DNA from 2 places in the Frigoribacterium sp. PvP121 genome. Region 2 is predicted to be linked to the other one. Evidence: predicted binding sites of a transcription regulator. Region 2 holds the regulator's gene; the other holds the start of a gene.
The links. The regulator HrcA, encoded in region 2, represses chaperone genes, less so after heat shock. The targets are predictions, from matches to a motif close to TTNGCACTCGNNNNNNNCGAGTGCNAA.

Region 1 (4,343 bases), 2.0 Mb from region 2:
GGCGGCGGTGCCACCTTCCGCGTGGCCCTGCCGCTCTTCCCCGAGAACGGCGTCCCGCCCGAGACGCCGGCGACCGGCGTGCCCGGCCAGGCCCCCGCCTCCCCCGGCTCCGTCTCGCTCGCCTAGCCCGCGCCTCCCCCGCTCCGTCCCGATCGCGGCGCCGGCACGCCTCCGGCCTGCCCGACCCCGCCTCGCGGCTCGCGTCCCTCCGGCACGCCCGCCCGCTCACCCGACGTCCGCCCTGTCGTGATCTGAGAGCGATCGGGCGGTCGAACGCCGGGGATCCCCGTGATCTGGTCGACGGCGGACGGATCGCTCGCGTTCTTCAGCGACCCCGGGGACGCCGAAGGGCGGCTCCCCCGGAGGGGAACCGCCCTTGAGCGTGGAACCGTACGGACTAGAAGTCCATGCCACCCGTGGGGTCGCCGGCCGGGGCCGGGTTCTTCTCGGGCTTCTCGGCGACGACGGCCTCGGTGGTCAGGAACAGACCAGCGATGGAGGCGGCGTTCTGCAGGGCAGAGCGGGTCACCTTGGCCGGGTCGATGATGCCGGCGGCGATCATGTCGACGTACTCGCCGGTCGCGGCGTTGAGGCCGTGACCGATCGGGAGGCCGCGGACCTTGTCGGCGACGACGCCGGGCTCCATGCCCGCGTTGAAGGCGATCTGCTTCAGAGGAGCGTCGATCGCGACGCGGACGATGTTCGCCCCGGTCGCCTCGTCGCCCTCGAGCTGCAGCTCGGCGAGAGCGGTCTTGCCGGCCTGGATGAGCGCGACGCCACCACCGGCGACGATGCCCTCCTCGACGGCGGCCTTCGCGTTGCGGACGGCGTCCTCGATGCGGTGCTTGCGCTCCTTGAGCTCCACCTCGGTCGCGGCACCCGCCTTGATGACGGCGACGCCGCCGGCGAGCTTGGCGAGGCGCTCCTGGAGCTTCTCGCGGTCGTAGTCGCTGTCGGTCGCCTCGATCTCGCTGCGGATCTGACGCACGCGGCCGGCGATCTGCTCGGCGTCGCCGGCACCCTCGACGATCGTGGTCTCGTCCTTCGTGATGACGACCTTGCGGGCACGGCCGAGCAGGTCGAGCGTGGCGTTCTCGAGCTTGAGGCCGACCTCTTCCGCGATGACCTGGCCACCGGTGAGGATGGCGATGTCCTGCAGCTGCGCCTTGCGGCGGTCGCCGAAGCCGGGGGCCTTGACGGCGACCGACTTGAAGATGCCGCGGATCTTGTTCACGACGAGCGTGGCCAGGGCCTCGCCGTCGACGTCCTCCGCGATGATGAGGAGCTGCTTGCCCGACTGGATGACCTTGTCGACGATCGGCAGGAGGTCCTTGATGTTCGAGATCTTCGAGTTGACGATGAGCACGTAGGCGTCCTCGAAGACGGCCTCCTGGCGCTCGGGGTCGGTGACGAAGTACTGCGACAGGTAGCCCTTGTCGAAGCGCATGCCCTCGGTCAGCTCGAGCTCGGTGCCGAAGGTGTTCGACTCCTCGACGGTGACGACGCCCTCCTTGCCGACCTTGTCGATCGCCTCGGCGATGAGCGCACCGATGGTGGGGTCGGCGGCGGAGATCGAGGCGGTCGCCGCGATCTGCTCCTTGGTCTCGATGTCCTTCGCGTCGGCGAGCAGCTGAGCGGAGACCGCGGCGGCGGCCTTCTCGATGCCGCGCTTGAGCGAGATGGGGTCGGCGCCGGCGGCGACGTTGCGGAGGCCCTCACGGACGAGCGCCTGGGCGAGGACGGTGGCGGTGGTGGTGCCGTCGCCGGCGACGTCGTCGGTCTTCTTGGCGACCTCCTTGACGAGCTCGGCACCGATCTTCTCGAACGGGTCGTCGAGCTCGATCTCCTTGGCGATGGAGACGCCGTCGTTCGTGATGGTGGGGGCGCCCCACTTCTTCTCGAGGACGACGTTGCGGCCGCGGGGGCCGAGCGTGACCTTCACCGCGTCGGCCAGGATGTTCAGGCCACGCTCGAGGCCACGACGGGCCTCTTCGTCAAAAGCAATGATCTTAGCCATGTGTTACTCGTCCCTCCCGGACGTCATGAAGCAGAGGTACTTGGCACTCACCTGCGGCGAGTGCCAGAGCGATTCTGGCACTCCCACCTTGTGAGTGCAAGCCGTCCGGGCAGGCCCACGGCGAGCCCCCGGGCGCGACGACGCCGCCCGCCCCACGAGGGGCGGACGGCGTCGCGACGGAGGGGCCGGGCTCAGGCGAGCCGCACCGACTCCGCCTGCGGACCCTTGCTCCCGGTGCCCACCTCGAAGACGACCGCCTGGCCCTCCTCGAGCACCTTGTAGCCGCTCATGTCGATGGCCGAGTAGTGCACGAAGACGTCCTGCCCGCCTCCCTCGACCGTGATGAAGCCGAAGCCCTTCTCCGCGTTGAACCACTTGACGGTCCCGTGTGCCATGGTGCTGCTCCCCTTGCTGTGTTCGTACGGCGGCCGGTCGGTGCCGGGGCCGGGTCGACGCAGTGGCCTGCGCACCCGAACGGTGCAGCCTCGCTCGTTCGGGGCGGGGCGGCCGGGCCGTAGGGGGCGACCAAGACCAGATGCTAGTGCGGCCCCCGGCGCCGACGACAGCCCCGAAGGCCGCAGAACGAACCCGCGGGCGCCCGTCGGCCCGATCCTTTACACGCCCGAAACAGAAAGGGCACGAGGAGGCCCCCGAGGAGGCGCGGAGCGGGGCCCGGCCCCGGTCGCGTCGCCCCCCGCGCTCGCCCGCTACGACGAGAAGTCGGTGCCGAGCACGACGGTGATCGTCGCCCCCGGGAAGGCCGTGCTCTGCTGCGTCGCGTCGACGCCGAGCGACTCGGCGACGCCGAGCGCGGCCGCGCGGTCGGCCGCGGTCGCGTAGTAGACGGTGGAGGTGGCGGAGCGCTCGGGCGCGTTGCCCTGGCTGCCGACCGTCCAGCCGGCGGTGTCGAGCGTCGTCGCGGCCCGGCCCGCGAGGCCGCTGGTCGTGGTGGCGTTGAGCACGGCGATCGTCGTCGAGGCCGGCACGTCGGAGGGGTCGGCCGCGGTGGCCGTCGGGGTCGGCGTCACGGCGGGCGTCTCGCCGGCGGCCTCGGTGGCCCCGTCGGTCGCGCCCTGAGCGTCGTCGGTGGCCGCGTCGGCGGGCTCGGTCGCGCCGTCGCCGGCCTCGGCCGAGCTGGTCGCGCTGGGGGCGACGAACTGGAAGCTGTCGTTCAGGACGCCCAGGGCGACGACGCCGGCGCCGACGAGCAGCCCGGTGGCGAGGGCCGCCCAGGCGACGACCACCCAGCCGCGCCCCCGGCGGGGCTCGGAGCGGTGCGCCCCGACCCTCTCCAGGTCGCGGGGCACCTCGTCGAAACGGTCGCGGGGGTACTTCGGCATGGTCTCCGTGGTCTTCCGGGTCAGCGGGGCGTGGGCCCGAACGAGCGGTCGGCGCGGGCCCGGGCGCGCTGGTCGCGCAGTCGCTGCAGGCGACCGACCACCAGGGGCGCGTAGGCCAGTGCAGCAGGTCGGTCGATGAGGGAGTTGAGCAACTGCTGGTAGCGCGCGACGCCGAGCCCGAGCTCTCGTCGGATCAGCGCCTCCTTCTGCCCCGGCGTGGCCGGCGGCGACTGCTCCAGGTCGAGGATCGCGCGGTCGAGGGTCGACAGCGCGCCCGGTCGCACGCCGGTGCTCCTGCTGCCCTCGTCGGTCACGTCCTGCCCTCTCGATCCTCGTCACCATAACGTCGGCGCGGGCCGTGGCCGGGGAGGCGGGGCGCGGTTCGGCCCGTTCAGCCGACGGTCGCGAGGCGGGTGCCGTGGGCGTCGCCGACGGCGAGCGGCCGCCCGTCGAGGGCGAGGACCGCGAACGCCGACGTGCGCTCGACGACGCCTGGGTCGACGGGCCCGACGTCGTCGAGCAGGCCGATCCGCTCGTACGAGACCCAGGTGGCGCCGAGCCCCCTGACCGTGTCGACGAACTGCTGTCGTCGCCTGCCGGGCAGGTAGACGAGCGTGCCGGTCGAGACGACCACGAGGCGTGCGTCGGCGGGCGCCGTCGCCGCGAGGGCCTCGAGGTCGTCGACGGCGTCGCCGCGGGCGACCCGGGGAGGCGCGGTGCGGGCGAGCGCGACCGCTCGCTCGAGCAGGTCGGCCCGCTCCGTCGCCCCCGGCGGCAGCAGCGCACGCAGCCAGGCGACGGCCTCGTCGTCGCGGACGTCGACGGGGTCGAGGTCGAGCCCGGCACGCCAGACCACCTCCGGCAGCTCGACCGCGCCGAGACCGGTGCCCGCTCCGCCGGGTGCGGCGTCACCGCGGCCGTCCGTCACGTCCAGGGTCAGCTCGACCGGGCTGTGCGGGTCGCCCCAGCGGACGTCGCCCGCGCGG
Region 2 (4,343 bases):
ACCCCCGGCCGAGGATGCGCGGTGACGGTGGCCGCCACCAGCGACAGCCGGTCGCCGGTCGCCTCCGTCACCTCGCCCCGCACCACCGTGCCGCGGCCGTCGCCGAGCGTGAGCTGCTCGCCGACCCGCACCCGGCTGACCGTGACGGCGTGCCGCGCCTCGGCGCCGGTGACCGTGACGGTCGACCCGGCCGCCGCCTCCGTCAGGTCGTCGACCAGGTAGAAGTGCGCCACGATCAGAAGTTCAGGAACCGGTCGCGCAGCTTGCCGAAGAGGCCCTGCTGGAACTGCGAGAGCTCCGGCGCCTGCTCGCGACGGCCGGCGGCGAACTTCTCGATCAGCTCGCGCTCCTTGTGGCTGAGCTTCGTCGGCGTCACCACCTGGACGCCGATCTTGAGGTCGCCGCGGCCCGTGCCGCGGAGCTTCGTGACCCCGCGGTCGCGGACGGTCAGCACGTCGCCGCTCTGCGTGCCCGGCTTGAGCTCGATCTCCACCGCGCCGTCGAGGCCGTCGAGTGTCGTCTCGGTGCCGAGGATCGCGTCGGACATCTGCACCTCGAGCGTCGCCAGGAGGTCGTCGCCGTTGCGGCTGTACGTCTCGTGGTGGCGGACCTTGACCTCGAGGTACAGGTCGCCGTTCGGGCCGCCGGCCTGCCCGACCTCGCCCTGACCGGGCAGCTGCAGGCGGAGGCCGGTGTCGACGCCCGCGGGGATGTCGATGGGGATGGTGCGCCGCGCGCGGACGCGGCCCTGGCCCTGGCAGGTCGGGCACGGGTTGGGGATGACCGTGCCGTAGCCGCGGCAGGTGCCGCAGGGGCTGGACGTCATGACGTTGCCGAGCAGCGAGCGCACCTGGCGCTGGATCTGGCCCGAGCCGTGGCAGATGTCGCAGGTCTGGGGCGAGGTGCCGGGCGCGCAGCAGGAGCCCGAGCAGGTCTCGCAGAGAACTGCGGTGTCGACCTCGATGTCGCGCTGCGTGCCGAAGACGATCTCTTCCAGGTCGACCTCGAGGCGGAGCAGGGCGTCCTGGCCGCGCTCGCGACGCGACCTCGGCCCCTGGCGCTGACCGCCGCCTCCCCCGCCGCCGAAGAAGGCGTCGAAGATGTCGCCGAAGCCCGCGGCCCCGCCGCCCCCGCCGAAGCCGGCCTGCGGGCCGAGGTCGTAGCGCTCCCGCTGCTGGGGGTCGCTGAGGACGTCGTACGCGTGAGTGACGTCCTTGAACCGCTCGGACGCCTCCGGGCTGGGGTTGACGTCCGGGTGCAGCTCGCGGGCGAGCCGGCGGTACGCCTTCTTGATCTCCTCCGGGGTCGCCGAGCGGTCGACTCCGAGCACGTCGTAATGATCTGCCACTGGTTCTCGTCTGCCTCTGGTGTGCGTCTGCGCTCCGCGGGGCCGCGGGGCGGATGTCTGGGTGGGATGTCTGCTGGTCGTGTGTCGTGTCTGGGGGTGGAGTCGGTGGTCGGGGGCCGCAGGCCGGCGCCGGCCCTCGTCAGCGCTCGGAGAGCAGGGACGAGAGGTAGCGGGCGACCGCCCGGACCGCCGCCATGTTGGTGGAGTAGTCCATGCGCATCGGGCCGAGCACGCCCAGGCGGGCGATCTCGCTGCCGGACGACGAGTAGCCGCTCGCGAGGACGGACGCCTGCGAGAGCCCGAACGACTCGTTCTCGCGGCCGATGCTGGCGGCGACGTCGACGGCGTCGAGCTGCATCTCGCCGAAGAGTCGGAGCAGCGCCACCTGCTCCTCGATGGCCTCGAGGACGGGGTAGAGGTTGCCGCTGAAGTCGTCGCCGATGCGGACGAGGTTCGCCGCGCCCGCCATGACCAGGCGGTCCTGGCGGCCGGTGGCGAGCTGCTCGACGAGGCTCGCCACGAGGAGCCCGACGGTGGCCGCGCGCTCGGGCTGGTGCTGCGCCGGCAGGTCGGCCAGCGCCGTCGCGGCGGCGCTCAGGGCAGCCCCGCCGACGAGCGCGTTGAGCGAGGAGCGGAGCTCGCCGAGGAAGGACTCGTCGACCGGCGCGGGGAGCTCGACGACCCGCTGCTCGACCTGGCCCGTGTCGGTGATGAGCACCGTCATGACCCGGCGCTCGGCGAGGCTGACGAGCTCGACGTGGCGGACGCGGGCCCGCGAGAAGGAGGGGTACTGGACGAGCGCGACTTGGTTCGTCAGCTGGCTGAGCAGGCGGACGGTGCGGCCGAGGACCTCGTCGAGGTCGGTGGAGTCGCCGAGGAAGGTCTCGATCGCCTGGCGCTGCGCGGCGCTGAGCGGGCGGAGGTCGGCGAGCTGGTCGACGAAGAGGCGGTACCCCTTGTCGGTCGGGACGCGGCCGCTCGAGGTGTGCGGGGCCGCGATGAGCTCCTCCTCCTCGAGGAGGGCCATGTCGTTGCGGATGGTCGCGGCGGAGACGCCGAACTGGTGCCGCTCGACGATGGACTTCGAGCCCACGGGCTCGCGGGAGGCGACGTAGTCGTGCACGATGACGCGCAGCACCTCGAGCCCTCGTTCCGAGACCACCGCACACCTCCTCATCGCACCACGGGCCCGCTGCGCCCCGGGGGCGTCGACACGGACCGGCTGGCACTCGCCGTACCAGACTGCCAATGCTACGCCACCGGCCTGGCGGCACCTACTCGCGCCGCGCCTCCCTGTCCTATGCTCGGCGTGACGGACACCGGACCGCGCGGTCCGGTCGACGCCCTCGGGCACCGGCCCCACCGGGGCGGGAGGCCGTCACCTCCGACCACGACGAACCAGGTGAGCAGATGACCGACACCCCGCCCGCAGAGCCGCACGACCCCTACGCCAAGCAGCCCGGCCAGGGCGGCCCGGCCGGCCCGACCGGCCAGCCCGGCCCGCCGCCGTACGGCCAGCAGGCGCCCGGCCAGCAGGCGCCGCAGGGCGGCCCGCAGCCCTACGGCCAGCAGCAGCCGTGGGGCCAGCAGGCCCCGGGCGGCGGCGCCGGCTACCAGCAGGCCGGCCAGCCCCTCCGCCCGGAGGACGAGAAGCTCTGGTCGACGCTGATCCACGTCGGCGGGATCCTCTTCGGGTTCATCCCGGCGCTCGTCGGCTACCTCGTGCTGAAGGACCGCGGCCCGTTCATCCGCGAGCACACGCGTCAGGCCCTCAACTTCCAGATCACGATGACGATCGCGAGCGTCGTCGGCGCCCTGCTCTGGATCGTGCTCGTCGGCTACCTCATCTCGGCTGCCGTCGGCATCGTCGTGATCGTCTTCAGCATCCTCGCGGCCCTCGCCGCGAACAAGGGCGAGTACTACAAGTACCCGCTGACGTTCGAGTTCATCAAGGCGTAGTCCGCCGACGCGACCACGTCGCCGCACCCGCCGAGGCGCGTCTCCCCCCGGGGAGGCGCGCCTCGCGTCACGCCGGGAGCAGCCGGCTGACGACGGCGTCGGCCATCAGGCGCCCGGTGCGCGTCAGCTCGACGCGGCCGGCGAGGGCGGCGCGGCCGTCGATCCAGCCGTCAGCGATGAGCCCGGCGATCGCCGCCCGGCCCGTCGCGTCGAGGTCGCTCGTCGGCAGGCCGTCCCGCGTGCGCACGGCGAGCAGCACGCGTTCGACCCGGCGCGTCTCGTCGTCGAGGGTCTCCCGCCCGGCGCCGGGCGACTCCCCCGCGGTCATGCGCTGCGCGTAGGCGGCGGGGTGCTTGACGTTCCACCAGCGGACCCCGCCGACGTGGCTGTGCGCGCCGGGCCCGACGCCCCACCAGTCCTGGCCCGTCCAGTACGACAGGTTGTGGCGCGACCGGTGCTCGACGCCCCTCGACCAGTTGCTCACCTCGTACCAGTCGTAGCCGGCCTCGGCGAGGCGAGCGTCGGCGAGCTCGTACATGTCGGCGGCCGTGTCGTCGTCGGGCTGGGCGACCTCGCCGCGGCGGATCTGCCGGGCGAGCTTCGTGCCGTCCTCGACGATCAGGGCGTAGGCCGAGAGGTGGTCGGGCTCCTGCGCGAGGGCGACGTCGAGCGACCTCGTCCAGTCGTCGAGGGTCTCGCCCGGCGTGCCGTAGATGAGGTCGAGGCTGACGTCGAGGCCGGCCTCCCGGGCCCAGGCCACGACGAGCGGAATGCGCTCGGGGTCGTGGGTGCGCTCGAGCGTCGCCAGCACGCTCGGCACGGCCGACTGCATGCCGAAGCTGACCCGGGTGAAGCCGGCGGCGGCGAGGGCGCGCAGGTACTCCGCGTCGACGCTGTCCGGGTTGGCCTCCGTCGTGACCTCGGCCCCCGCCTCCAGCCCCCAGGTGTCGACCACGGCGTGGAGCATCGTCGCGAGGTCGGTGTGCGGCAGCATCGTCGGGGTGCCGCCGCCGAAGAACACGGTGGAGGCGCGGCG

Region 1: the regulator HrcA is predicted to act here: its motif matches at 2,058-2,084, upstream of groL (chaperonin GroEL).

The regions. Positions count from the first base shown of each region.
Region 1 covers NZ_JAFIBR010000001.1:88,557-92,899, forward strand. Annotated here, with positions in the region: gene JOE43_RS00365 (cell wall metabolism sensor histidine kinase WalK) at 1-126, shown strand, start outside; gene groL (chaperonin GroEL) at 398-2,017, opposite strand; gene JOE43_RS00375 (cold-shock protein) at 2,209-2,412, opposite strand; gene JOE43_RS00380 (LytR C-terminal domain-containing protein) at 2,725-3,357, opposite strand; gene JOE43_RS00385 (DUF3263 domain-containing protein) at 3,378-3,671, opposite strand; gene JOE43_RS00390 (DUF2332 domain-containing protein) at 3,749-4,343, opposite strand, start outside.
Region 2 covers NZ_JAFIBR010000001.1:2,125,392-2,129,734, reverse strand. Annotated here, with positions in the region: gene JOE43_RS09910 (16S rRNA (uracil(1498)-N(3))-methyltransferase) at 1-233, opposite strand, end outside; gene dnaJ (molecular chaperone DnaJ) at 236-1,348, opposite strand; gene hrcA (heat-inducible transcriptional repressor HrcA) at 1,488-2,510, opposite strand; gene JOE43_RS09895 (DUF4870 domain-containing protein) at 2,759-3,307, shown strand; gene hemW (radical SAM family heme chaperone HemW) at 3,375-4,343, opposite strand, start outside.